Regions from separate parts of the Halomonas sp. AOP13-D3-9 genome, predicted to be linked through region 3. Evidence: predicted binding sites of a transcription regulator. Region 3 holds the regulator's gene; each other region holds the start of a gene.
What was found. The regulator sigma-54, encoded in region 3, starts transcription at its own class of promoters, with help from an activator protein. The targets are predictions, from matches to a motif close to TGGCACNNNNNTTGCTNT.
Positions count from the first base shown of each region.

Region 1 (4,181 bases), on a different contig from region 3:
ATTACGTGGGCTGCTGCCGTTGCCCAGTCAGGGTGTTGATAGACACTGTCGTCAATCACCAAATGCCCAGCCAAGCACTCGCCAAACACCGGGTGGCCCTGCTGGCGGGCGTAGGCGATCTCATCCACTGCGTCTTTGGTGGAAACATGCACCAGATACACCGGCGCGCCTAGGGTCGTCGCAATGCGAATGGCACGGCTGGCCGCTTCGCCTTCCACCTGGGGCGGACGCGAGAGCGGGTGTGCTTCCGGTCCGGTAATGCCTTGGGCGAGCAGTTTCTGCTGCATGTGGTAGACCAGTTCGCCGTTTTCCGCGTGTACCGTGGGCACCGCGCCCAGCTCCAGGCAGCGCGAAAAGCTCTCCACCAGAATGTCATCGGTGGCCATGATGGCGCCTTTGTAGGCCATAAAGTGCTTAAAGCTGTTAACACCGTGGTCGCGTACCAGGGTGCCCATCTCCTCTTTAACGCTTTCGTCCCACCAGGTAATGGCCACGTGGAAGGCGAAGTCAGTGGCGGCTTTTTCCGCCCAGCCCTGCCAGGTTTCAAATGCTTCCAGCAACGACTGGCCGGGGCTGGGGATCACGAAGTCGATAATCGTGGTAGTACCACCCGCCATGGCGGCGGCAGTGCCGGTGTAGAAATCTTCGCTGGCTACTGCGCCCATAAAGGGCATCTGCATATGAGTATGCGGGTCGATGCCGCCGGGCATTACCAGCTGGTCGCTGGCATCGACGATCTCGCAATCAGTGGGGACATCTAAGTCGGTGCCAATAGCGTGAATTTTACCGTCGATACACAGCACGTCGGCGCGATAGGTATCTGCGTGGGTGACCACCGTGCCGCCCTTGATCAATAGGCTCATGGTTCGCTCCTGTTAGCTTGTTTCGTCAATGGAATTATTCGCCGTCTGTCAGGCGGGTGTAGGTTTCCGGGCGCCGGTCGCGGAAGAACTGCCAGTTGTTGCGTACCTCGCGGACCATATCCAAGTCGATCTCGTGGACCAGTAGCTCGTCTTCGGTCTCGCTGGCCTGGGCTTCGATTTTTCCGCGGGGGTTAACGATGTAACTGGAGCCGTAGAAATCGCCGATATTCCACGGTGCCTCGGTGCCCACGCGGTTGATGGCAGCGATAAAACAGCCGTTGGCGGCGGCCGAGGCGGGCTGTTCAAGTTCCCATAAATATTGGGAAAGCCCTGCCACGGTGGCGGAGGGGTTGAAAATCACCTCGGCACCGTTAAGCGCCAGTGCCCGCCAGCCTTCAGGAAAGTGGCGGTCGTAGCAGATATACACGCCGATTTTGCCGTAGGCGGTATCGAATACCGGCCAGTTGGATTGCCCCGGTTTAAAGAAGAATTTTTCCCAAAAACCGGCCACTTGCGGGATATGGGTTTTATGGTATTTGCCCAGGTAGCTGCCGTCAGCGTCGAACACCGCGGCGGTGTTGTAGTAAACACCGGTTTCGGTCTCTTCATACACCGGCACGATAATCACCATGCGATGCTCAGCGGCGAGTTTTTGCATCATCTGACAGGTAGGGCCTTCCGGCACCCGCTCCGCGGCGGCGTACCATTTGCCGTCCTGGCTGGGGCAAAAGTAGGGTTGGTTAAACACTTCCTGGAAACACAGTACCTGTACGCCTTGATCAGCCGCTTGCTGAATCATCGGCAGGTGCGCTTCGTTCATCGCATCGCGGATGGCTTCGGGTTCCAAATCGGTGCTGGTTTTCAGACCCATTTGAATCAAGCCGATTTTCATCTTCTGCATGAGACACTCCCTCTGGTGTTTGATTCTGATTGTTGATTTAAAGCGTGTTCAGGCGTTGAGAATTAATATTATAAAGCTGACTAATATGACAGCTTTTGTTGAAAGTATCGCTGGCTTGGTGGTTTTGGCAAGTCTTAAAAGACGATTTTTACAATCGCATTTAACCCTTTGAGTTTGTTTGTTTTTATTATTTTTTGCAGCGGCATTCACTTTTTTGGTGAACTCTTGCACCGTTTTGAGTGATCTGTTTTTTTATTTAAAATCATGTGGTTAATATATTTATAATGGATGGCTGCTGTATTTTTTTGTTTAATATTGGTGCAAATGTTTTTTTTGGCCTAGCTTTGTTTAATTGGTTTTTGTTTGAGGTGGGAAAGACGAAAAGGTAACAAGCTAACAATAATATTGTTGTCTATAAAGACAGCTTTTTAATCAACGAGTTAGTCGCCCTGCTTTTATGGGTAGGCACACTTATTGCTTCGCTTCTAAGAGCCATGATTTCTAAGCGTCTTTTTGAATAGCTCCACTGACCGTGGGAGTGATGGACAACGCAATGCTGAGGAGATAAAAAATGACCGAAACAACCTCTCAGATGGTGGATCGAGACGGACTGATAGAGCTTGATGTAGGGGACGACGTGCGCAGTAGTTCACGTTTTAATGAGGATATTGCGCCTACCCAGGCCAGCGAGCGCACCTGGAGTAAGTGGAATATTGCGGCGCTATGGGTGGGGATGTCGATCTGTGTGCCCACCTATACCTTGGGCGGGGTATTAACCGCTTACTTTGGGTTGAGCGTGGGGGAGGCTCTGTTCGCCATTCTGTTAGCCAACGTGATCGTGCTGATTCCTCTCACCTTAAATGCCTTTCCCGGTACTAAGTTTGGGATCCCGTTTCCCGTGGTACTGCGCTCATCGTTCGGTATTTTAGGTTCCAACGTGCCTTGTCTGGTACGCGCCTTAGTCGGCTGCGGTTGGTTTGGTATTCAAACCATGTTTGGCGGGCTGGCTATTCATCTGCTGCTCTCCGAGTTGATTCCCGCTTGGGCTGCGCTTGGCGGTGTGGGCGAAGTGATCGGCTTTTTTGTCTTTGGCGCGATGAACCTCTATGTGGTCATTCGCGGGGCAGAATCAATTAAATGGTTGGAGACGTTAGCCGCGCCGCTACTGTTAGCGGTAGGTGTCGGGCTGATGATCTGGGCGTGGCCTAACATGTCGATGACCGAGCTATTAGCTCAGCCGCCGTCGCGGCCTGAAGGGGCGTCGGTGTACGGTTATTTCTTTGCGGGCTTAACCGCGATGGTGGGTTTTTGGGCTACGCTGTCGCTGAATATTCCCGATTTCAGTCGCTTTGCCAAAAGCCAAAAAGATCAAATCGTCGGCCAGGTGCTCGGTCTGCCGCTGACGATGTTCTTCTTTGCCGCGCTGGGGGTGGTGTTAACCGCTGCATCCGAGACGCTGGTGGGCCAGACGGTTGCTGATCCAGTACGTTTGATTGGCTATATCGACAGCCCCTTCTGGGTGGTATTAGCGATGCTATTGATCATTATCGCCACGATTTCTACCAACACTGCCTCTAATATCGTCTCGCCGACCAATGATTTTCAGAATATCGCGCCTAAATTGATTAATCAGACCCGCGGCGTACTCATGACCGGTGCGGTAGGCGTGTTGCTGATGGGCTACGATCTGCTGCAAAAAGCGGGTGTTATCCCGCCTGGGGTTTCCCTTGAGCAGATGTACTCCAACTGGCTGCTGGGCTATTCAAGCCTACTCGGGCCCATCGCGGGGATTATGGCGGTGGATTACTTCCTGATTAAAAAGCAGCGTTTGGATATACCGAGCCTGTATATGGACAGCCATGCCTATCCTGCGGTCAACATCGCGGGTTTTATCGCTTTTGGCGTCCCGGTGTTGCTCACCTTAATTTCGCTGTTAACCGGCACGATGAACTGGTTCTATGATTACGGCTGGTTTACCGGTTCGGCGCTGGGGGCCATTGTTTACTATGTGGCAAGCCAAGTGCTGGCATCGTCGCCTCAGGCGGGGCCCGCGCCAATAATGGCGAGCGAGGCGACAGAGCAGAGTTAAACAACGAAACCCGGCTTCGTGCCGGGTTTTGCTTTAGCTGCTCTTGATTAAGCGCAGAAAAGCATCAACGACGCGGTTGGGGCGTCGGTCGTGGCGGGTAATCAGTACAAACGGAATGCGGTAGTGCTGGGTAGCGGCATGCAGTGCCCGCATCTTACCTGCGGCCACCCACTGTGCAGCGACATGCTCAGGCAGAAAGCCGATAAAGCGCCCGGTAAGAATCAAAAAAGCGGCGCCCTCGCGGTCAGAGGCCGAAGCGCGCAGGCTTAGCGCATCATGCGCTTGGCGTGCCTCAACCGGTAGCGGATAGCGAGGCGAAATAGCGGCC
Region 1 is NZ_JBQSYH010000001.1:281,904-286,084, forward strand. Features, by position in the region: gene hydA (dihydropyrimidinase) at 1-863, opposite strand, end outside; gene ACT3UM_RS01330 (nitrilase-related carbon-nitrogen hydrolase) at 898-1,764, opposite strand; gene ACT3UM_RS01335 (NCS1 family nucleobase:cation symporter-1) at 2,336-3,853, shown strand; gene ACT3UM_RS01340 (LysR family transcriptional regulator) at 3,887-4,181, opposite strand, start outside.
Region 1: a site for sigma-54 is predicted at 2,228-2,245, ahead of ACT3UM_RS01335 (NCS1 family nucleobase:cation symporter-1). Genes of this name have one in related genera too.

Region 2 (4,181 bases), on a different contig from region 3:
TTGACCTGCCCGGATACCTGCTGTGGATAGCCCCGCTGGGGTGGATTTATGTATTTTTCCTGGCGCTGGTGCTGGTGCGTTACTATCCGCTAGCCCCTGAGAGCGTATTGCTGGCGCGGCCTGCTTGGATGCAGCAGATGGCACGCCCTGATTGGTTGGTGCTGTGGGTGGCGCTGATTATTGCTGCGACCTTTGCTGGCTGGCTGGCGTTCTCTTCCAAAGAGGTGTGGGTGGTTCCTTTCTTCGTGCTGTTTACGCTGTGCGCCATGCGCTACTTGGCTGGGCGCCCGGCGCCTTTATGGGCGCGCCACATCAACGCGTATTCATTTGGTATCTACTTGGCTCACCCTATGTTCTTTGTGCTCGCCGATTTGGCGATTGAGCCTTTGTCGTTACCGGTTTGGGTGTATGCGCTGGTGCTCATGGTAGTGGGCGCAGCTGGGTCTGTGGGCCTAAATAAGCTGGCCAATACCACTACACTGGGAGCCATGCTATTTGGTAAGCGGCTGAAGGTCAGCTAGCAAGCGCCCAAAGAGCAGTGAGGGTAGCGGTAGAGGGTAACGATGGAGCGCGCGTTAAAAGTGCGATGTGCAGGCCGCACCGGGTGGGGTAGACAGCGAAGAATCGTCTGGTTCATCCATTTGGCTCAGCAGGTGCCCGCTGTAGGTTTTCAAGCGAGTGGGGCAGGCGTGTAAGCGCTGCAAAAAATCGACTATCGCGCTGTCATCATCAAGTTCAGGGTCAAACCCACCCAAGCGTTCAAGCCAAACGCGCCTAACGGCGATGTAGGGCGGCAAGATTAACGCGCTTGCCAACAGGCGCCGCAGAATGCGTTCCGACAGCGATGGCCGAGTGAGGCCGATAATTAAGGCGTCAAGGGTGTAAGTGTTGAGCTGTGGATAGAGCGCGCCCCAAAGTGCAGCAGGCAAAGGTTTTTTCTGCAGCGCAATGATGAGCCACTCTGCTTGACTGGCAAACGCGGCTTTATTTAGGCGAGCCCCTAGCGGCCGCGCTGGCGTAATCAACGAGTGAGTGTGGTAGCGTTTCTCGATAACACTCATGCGCGTTTGCGCTTGAGTGGCCGTCACCAAAATGGGCAGCAAGTGGTCGGCAACACCGGACTCACGTATGGATTTTAAATGGCGTGGCAACGTCTCACCCGTCACCATGGCATCAACAATAAAGCAGACCGATCCCATTTGCCGACTCCACGTGTGAGTAAATCTATCAGTTTGTAATTTATTGTAGTATCTGGTTTATTTAGGTAGCAAGTAAAAAAGCTTGCGAGCTAAAAAAGAGAGTTCAGTAGATTTAGCGCACCTTAATGGCGCATTGAGCACTATTTTTGTTCTATTTTGGTGCAAAGAAGAGCTTTTAGCTGACTTGAGGCACCTTGTTTAGCTGTTATGCGTCATCAAGAGGCATTTAGCTTTATTTTTTAATATATGAAAAACAATCGTTTATTGTTTTTTTACGCCATATTGGTGCAGTGTTGGCATGAAAAGTGCTTTGACTGATTAGTAAGTTTTGAAGCGGCTAGTGGGCCGTAGGCATAAGCCCTGCGGCATGCTAAAACGATAGCCGGTCTGAAATGTTCGCTGAGCGATTTGTTAATTGATGTCAGGCAAAAAAATGCCAGGCAAACGCTGAGCGAACAAGAATGACAAACGTGCTACTTAGCACGTAGTTTGTCGAACAGTTTGTCGAACAACACTTTTATCGGTAGCTTACTGTCGTTAGCTTTAAGCCACGCTCATACCGGAGGACACTATGTCAGCCAAGACCCTCGCGCTAATTGAAGAACACGATGTTAAATGGGTAGACCTTCGTTTTACCGATACTCGCGGTAAAGAGCAGCACGTGACCGTGCCTGCCCGCGATGTAGACGAAGAATTCTTCGAGAATGGCCAAATGTTCGATGGCTCTTCTATTGAAGGTTGGAAGGGCATCAACGAATCCGACATGATTCTGCGCCCGGAAGATGGTACGGGTTACCTTGACCCCTTCACCGAAGATGCCACGCTGGTGCTGCGTTGCGATATCATCGAGCCGGCCACCATGCAGGGCTACGACCGTGACCCGCGTTCCATTGCCAAGCGTGCCGAGGCTTACCTGCAGTCAACCGGCCTGGGCGACACCGCTTTCTTTGGTCCTGAGCCTGAATTCTTCATCTTTGACGAGGTGCACTGGAAGTCTGATATTCAAGGTTCCATGTACAAGATCACTTCTGACGAAGGCGCTTGGGCGACCGATAGCCAGGTAGAAGGCGGCAATCTGGGGCACCGTCCGCGCGTTAAAGGCGGCTACTTCCCGGTTCCCCCGGTGGATAGCTTCCACGATATTCGTGGTGCCATGTGTAACACCCTGGAAGCGATTGGTCAGACCGTGGAAGTTCACCACCACGAAGTTTCCAACGCAGGTCAGAACGAAATCGGCGTGAAATTCAACACGCTGGTGAAGAAAGCTGACGAAGTGCAGGAAATGAAGTACGTGATCCACAACGTGGCTCATGCGTATGGCAAAACCGCCACCTTTATGCCGAAGCCGCTGGTCGGTGACAACGGTTCGGGTATGCACGTGCACCAGTCGTTCTGGAAAGATGGCAACAACCAGTTCGCCGGTGACGAGTATGCGGGCCTGTCTGAAATGGCGCTGTTCTACATCGGCGGCATCATCAAGCATGCCCGCGCCCTGAACGCCTTTACTAACGCGTCTACCAACTCGTACAAGCGTTTGGTGCCGGGCTTTGAAGCGCCGGTTATGCTGGCTTACAGTGCCCGCAACCGCTCTGCTTCAATCCGTATTCCTTACACCGCTAGCCCGAAAGGCAAGCGTGTTGAGGCGCGTTTCCCTGATCCGACTGCCAACCCCTACTTGGCCTTCTCTGCCATGTTGATGGCAGGTATCGACGGTATCAAGAACAAGATCCATCCTGGCGATGCCATGGATAAAAACCTGTACGACCTGCCGCCAGAAGAAGGCAAAATGGTCCCGACGGTGGCGCACAGCCTGGATCAAGCCCTGGAAGCCCTCGACACTGACCGTGCATTCCTAACCGAAGGCGGCGTGTTCAGCGACGAAATGATCGATGCCTACATCGAGCTCAAGATGGAAGAAGTGGAGCGTATTCGTATGACTACGCACCCCATCGAGTTTGATATGTACTATAGCTGTTAAGTACAGCTGCTAATCCGCGTTACTTGCCCCTGGCTGTTACTATCGGTCAGGCGGTGGTAACGGTGATTATTAATAGAACCCCGCTTCGGCGGGGTTTTTTGCTTGGGAGTTGAGGAGCGCAGCTATGAGCAAGATCCATACAGTTGCGATCAGTAGTGTACTGGTTGCTGCTCTAAGCTTAGGGGGAGTCGGCGCTTCAGCGTTCGGGCAGACGGTTTATCGGGTTACCGATGAGCACGGCAACGTTACCTTTACCGATAACCCTGGTCGCGGTGGTGAGGCCCTAGAATTGACGCCGTTGCCAAGCCTGCCGCCTGCGTTGAGCGCCGCACTCGCCAAGCCTGGCGCTAACACGACCCCATCGCAGCGGCCGCGGGGCAAGCCGGGGCAGCCCTTTATGCCCTATGACCACTTCTCGATCGCTCTGCCCCAGCAAGGCGCACAGGTGCAAGATGGAATGACCGCGGTGGAGGTGGCTATTGCGCCATCGTTGCGCGACGACCACCAGGTCCGCTTGTTGGTGGATGGCAACATTAGCCAGACTGCGCTGCACAGCGATGTGTTTTGGCTAACGGGACTAACTTCAGGACGGCATGAGCTGCAAGCAGAGCTACTGGATAGCAGCCAGCGTTTGCAACACCGTACGGCAGCCGTGACGATTATGGTTCCTTAAAGTCAGTTCCTTAAACACGGATTATGCGCAAAACCCGGCATGAAAATTCCCTGCCTTTAACTGGATGCACTAAAGTGGTGCGCAATTAGGGGCGTTTACTGCCATGGGTGCGCTAAAACGATTCGTTCTCGCCCCTTGCGATGCCCGTAAGCCGTGCAAATGGGCATAAGTGCGTAATTGGCGCGCTTTTTGCAGTTCACTCATTGATCATCCACCTGTAGGTCTGTATCGGCGATGGAAGACGCTATTTTTCAGGACACCTCCATGCATCAGCGTTTGCTTGAACATCTCACCACAGCGGTATTGCTGCTAGACGGCGAGCTGCGTGTGC
Region 2 is NZ_JBQSYH010000002.1:174,055-178,235, reverse strand. Features, by position in the region: gene ACT3UM_RS02905 (acyltransferase family protein) at 1-521, shown strand, start outside; gene ACT3UM_RS02900 (hypothetical protein) at 576-1,199, opposite strand; gene glnA (glutamate--ammonia ligase) at 1,771-3,177, shown strand; gene ACT3UM_RS02890 (DUF4124 domain-containing protein) at 3,302-3,850, shown strand; gene glnL (nitrogen regulation protein NR(II)) at 4,115-4,181, shown strand, end outside.
Region 2: a site for sigma-54 is predicted at 1,494-1,511, ahead of glnA (glutamate--ammonia ligase). Genes of this name have one in related genera too.

Region 3 (4,181 bases):
TCGCGGCGCTGGTGCGCTACCTGGTCGGTAATGCGACGGCGCAAATCGTGTACCGATAAGCGTGATGTATCGATCAATAGATCGGCGAGATCGCGAATATCCTCCAGCGTCTCCTCTTCTTTGTTGATCGCCTCTTCCAGGGTCATCTCGCTATCCCGAGTCAGCGGATGGCGTCGCCGGGTAGCGGAGTAACGCTCAAGCAGGATACGGGCATCGGTGGTCAAGTAAATAACTTGAAAATCGATTTTACGCTGGCGCAACTCTTCTAACAAAGACGGTAGGCGCTCCAGCGCTCCCGGCAAATTACGGGCATCAATACTGACCGCCAAGTGAGCACGGTCACCCTGGTCGCGTAATTCGTCCACCAACGAGCCCAGCAGCATAGCGGGGAGGTTATCAATGGCATAATAGCCAAGATCTTCCAGCGCCTGTAGAGCGATAGATTTGCCTGACCCGGAGCGGCCGCTAATGATCACCAGTTGCATAGAGTCTCTCTTTGCTTTGGTCAAGCTGCGTTGAGGGTGGTGAGCAAAACATTACCTGCCATAATGAACCTTAAAACAGGTTTGAAGATCTTTACGCGGATTGCTCACGAATTTTGGCGGTAATCAGCTCAAGTAGCTCTCGCTGACTGGCTGCTTTACGCAGCTGCTGGCGTGTATCCGCATCATTCATGATGGTCGCTACTTGGCCGAGCAGAGAGAGGTGCGTGTCATCTGCCTCTTCGGGTACCAGCAGGACAAACACCAGATCTACCGGGTCACCGTCGATAGCGTCAAAATCAATCGCTTCTGAGAGTTTTAAAAAACCAGCGATAGGAGCGTTGCAGTGGGGGCTACGCGCATGAGGAATAGCCACACCGTTACCAATACCGGTACTGCCTAAGCGCTCGCGGCCGATTAAACGGCTAAACACTTCTTGGCTGTCCAGGCTGGGGATATTTTGCGCGATAAAGGTGCTGTAAAACTCCAGCACCCTTTTTTTGCTGCCCCCGGGTACGTCAAACAGAACGCGCTCCGGGGGGAGTATGGTTTCCAACGTCATTGAATTAACGCACACCTGCGCCTTGGGCGCGAGCTTGTGCTTTTTCCTTGTGTTTAACGAGTTGACGGTCGATTTTATCCGCTAGGGCGTCGATAGCGGCGTACATATCACTGTCGAGGGCTTCCGCATGTAAGTCAGCACCTGCGGCGTGCAGCGTACAAGCGGCCTGCTGGCGCTCTTTCTCCACTGATAAGGTGACTTGCACCGTGGTTATATTGTCGTAATGGCGCTCTACACGCTCAAGCTTTTCGTTGACATAGTCACGCAAGGCGTCAGTCAGTTCTACGTGATGACCAGTGATATTTACTTGCATTGACGTGCTCCTTATCCATCGGACTGTACTTCGATTGTAACCCTTTTTGCCGCGTTGCAAAGCCCTTGTCGAGAGATTCGCTGCAACGTCGACATAACCTAGCGTAAACGGCGCCGCTCACTGGAGGAGGGAATGCCCATGGCCTCACGATATTTAGCCACCGTACGCCGTGCCACTTGAATCCCCCCTTCGCCTAATAGCGTGACCAAGCGGCTGTCTGAGAGCGGCTTGCCGGGTGGCTCCTCTTGAATCAATTTCTTGAGTCGCGCGCGGATGGCGGTGCTGGAGTGACTGTCGCCATCTTGACCGCTTACCTGACTTGAGAAAAAGTACTTGAGCTCGAACACGCCCCGGGGGGTATGGATATATTTTTGCGTCGTGACCCGTGAAATCGTCGATTCGTGCATCTCCACAGCTTCGGCAATATCGGCCAGTATCAGCGGCTTCATGGCTTCTTCACCGTGCTCTAAAAAGCCAATCTGGCGGGTGATGATTTCGCGCCCCACGCGCAGCAGCGTATCGTTACGGCTCGAGAGGCTCTTAATCAGCCAGCGTGCTTCCTGGAGGTGCTCTTTGAGAAACTGGTTGTCATCGCTTTTGTCCGCACGCTTAATCAAGCTGGCGTAGTCGGGCTGAATACGCAGCCGTGGCAGGGCCTCTGGGTTGAGTTCTAAATGCCAGCCTTCGTTATCGTGGCGGACGACCAGGTCGGGGGTTACATAGCTGTCATCGGTGTCGCCGTAGGCGCTGCCTGGGCGAGGGTCGAGGCTGCGAATAAGTAGGATGACATCGGCCAGCTGTTGGTCATCGAGCCCCAGGCGGCGCTTTAGCAGACGCATGTCATCCTTGCCAAGCGCTTCAAGGAACTGCCGCACTAGGCGGCGGGCGGGAACCAGTAGCGGCGTATCATCGGGCAGGGCGGCGAGCTGCAGCATCAGGCATTCACGCAGGTCGCGGGCAAAGATGCCGGTCGGCTCAAACTGCTGGAGTTTGAGCAGAATGGTTTCCACTTCGCGCTGGCTAAGCCCGTCAACGCCCTGGGCGCGCAGGCCCTCACGGATATCGTTAAGCGGCTGGGTTAAGTAGCCGTTCGCATCGAGCGCGTCGATTAGGCTCTCTGCGACAAGCTGTTCGCGAGCGCTAAAGTCGGTCATGGCGAGTTGCCACAGTAGGTGCCCATGCAGGCTTTGTCCGGCCGCCTGACGCTCAAAGTCGGGGCCTTCGCTGCTGCTGCCGCCCTGGCTACCCATATCCTGATAGGTATCTGACCAGTCGCTATCTACCGAGAGTTCAGTGGGGATGCTTTCTGACCACTCTTCCTCTTTAGGCTCGCTGACAGCCTGCTCATCAAATTCATCTTCCTGCTCCAGCATGGGATTGGCATCTAGGGCCTGCTGAATTTCTTGACGAAGGTCCAGCGTCGAGAGTTGCAACAGCGCAATCGCCTGTTGCAACTGGGGCGTCATGGTCAGCTGTGTGCCGATACGCAGTTGGAGAGAAGCTTTCATGACCATCTGAGAACCACTCGTTAATCAGAATGCTCCACCCTAGTGCGAGTGAGTGCCCGGTGCAAGTGCAATAAGCATGCCATTGGTAGTAAAGTTGTTGCAGAGCGCTATTTACAGAACCAAAAAATAGGTTTAAGGGCAGGCGATAATTGTCGGCACAGTTGATCAGTTTAAAGGCGAAAATCAGCGCCCAGATATACGTCTCTGACCTTCTGATTATCGAGAATGGCACTGGGTGAGCCGCTGGCAATGATTTGCCCATCACCCACGATATAGGCGATATCGCAAATATCGAGGGTTTCACGCACGTTGTGATCGGTGATCAGCACGCCAATATGACGCTGCTTCAGCGCACGGATGATGGTTTTGATCTCGCCTACCGAAATAGGGTCGACGCCGGCAAAGGGCTCATCCAGTAGAATAAAGGCAGGGTCAGTGGCCAGCGAGCGGGCAATTTCTACACGCCTGCGCTCACCGCCCGAAAGGCTCATGCCAAGGTTGTCGCGAATGTGGGTGATATGAAAGTCTTCGAGTAGCGCTTCCAGGCGCTGTGCGCGTCCTGCGCGGTCAAGCTCTTTGCGCGTCTCGAGTATCGCCATAATGTTATCGGCAACCGAGAGCTTGCGAAAAATAGACGCCTCTTGGGGGAGGTAGCCAATACCCGCCGCTGCGCGCTCGTGCATCGGCGCGCGGGTTAAATCCACCGCATCGATTCCGACCTTGCCAGCATCGGATTTCACCAGCCCGACAATCATATAGAACGAGGTGGTTTTCCCTGCGCCGTTGGGGCCCAGTAGGCCAACAATACTGCCTTGGGAGATCTCTAAATTGATGTCTTTGACCACTCGACGACGCTTGTAGCTCTTCGCCAGGTGGTGGGCATACAGGGTTTTGATCGGCGCAGTGTCAGCAGTTGCCACAGCTTGGCTCCCTATTGTTCAGGCTGAATCGTCATACGAATGCGCTGGGGCTCACTGCCGTCAACGTCAGAGCGCGCTTGAATCACTTCGCGGTCAATAAAATACTCAAGGCGCCCACCGGTAAAGGTATCTTCCTGTTGGATCAGTTCGGCTTGGTCGATTAGCTCTACGCGGCGCTCGGCGACGTGGTAAATAATCCTTCGCGCCCAACCTTCCGTCGGGCCATCTTGCCCTTCGGCTTGATGGCGCAGGTAGGCGCGCTCACCGGTGGCGGTTGCCGTCGAGAGTTCACCAGCCGCGTTGCGTTCGATCTCTACCCGCTCCCCGCGCAGCCGCATCTCGCCCTGACGAATATCCACATTCCCGGTATACACGGCGGTGCCCGCCCGTTGGTCG
Region 3 is NZ_JBQSYH010000005.1:269,446-273,626, forward strand. Features, by position in the region: gene rapZ (RNase adapter RapZ) at 1-485, opposite strand, end outside; gene ACT3UM_RS07765 (PTS sugar transporter subunit IIA) at 577-1,044, opposite strand; gene hpf (ribosome hibernation-promoting factor, HPF/YfiA family) at 1,049-1,357, opposite strand; gene ACT3UM_RS07775 (RNA polymerase factor sigma-54) at 1,456-2,871, opposite strand; gene lptB (LPS export ABC transporter ATP-binding protein) at 3,036-3,785, opposite strand; gene lptA (lipopolysaccharide transport periplasmic protein LptA) at 3,797-4,181, opposite strand, start outside.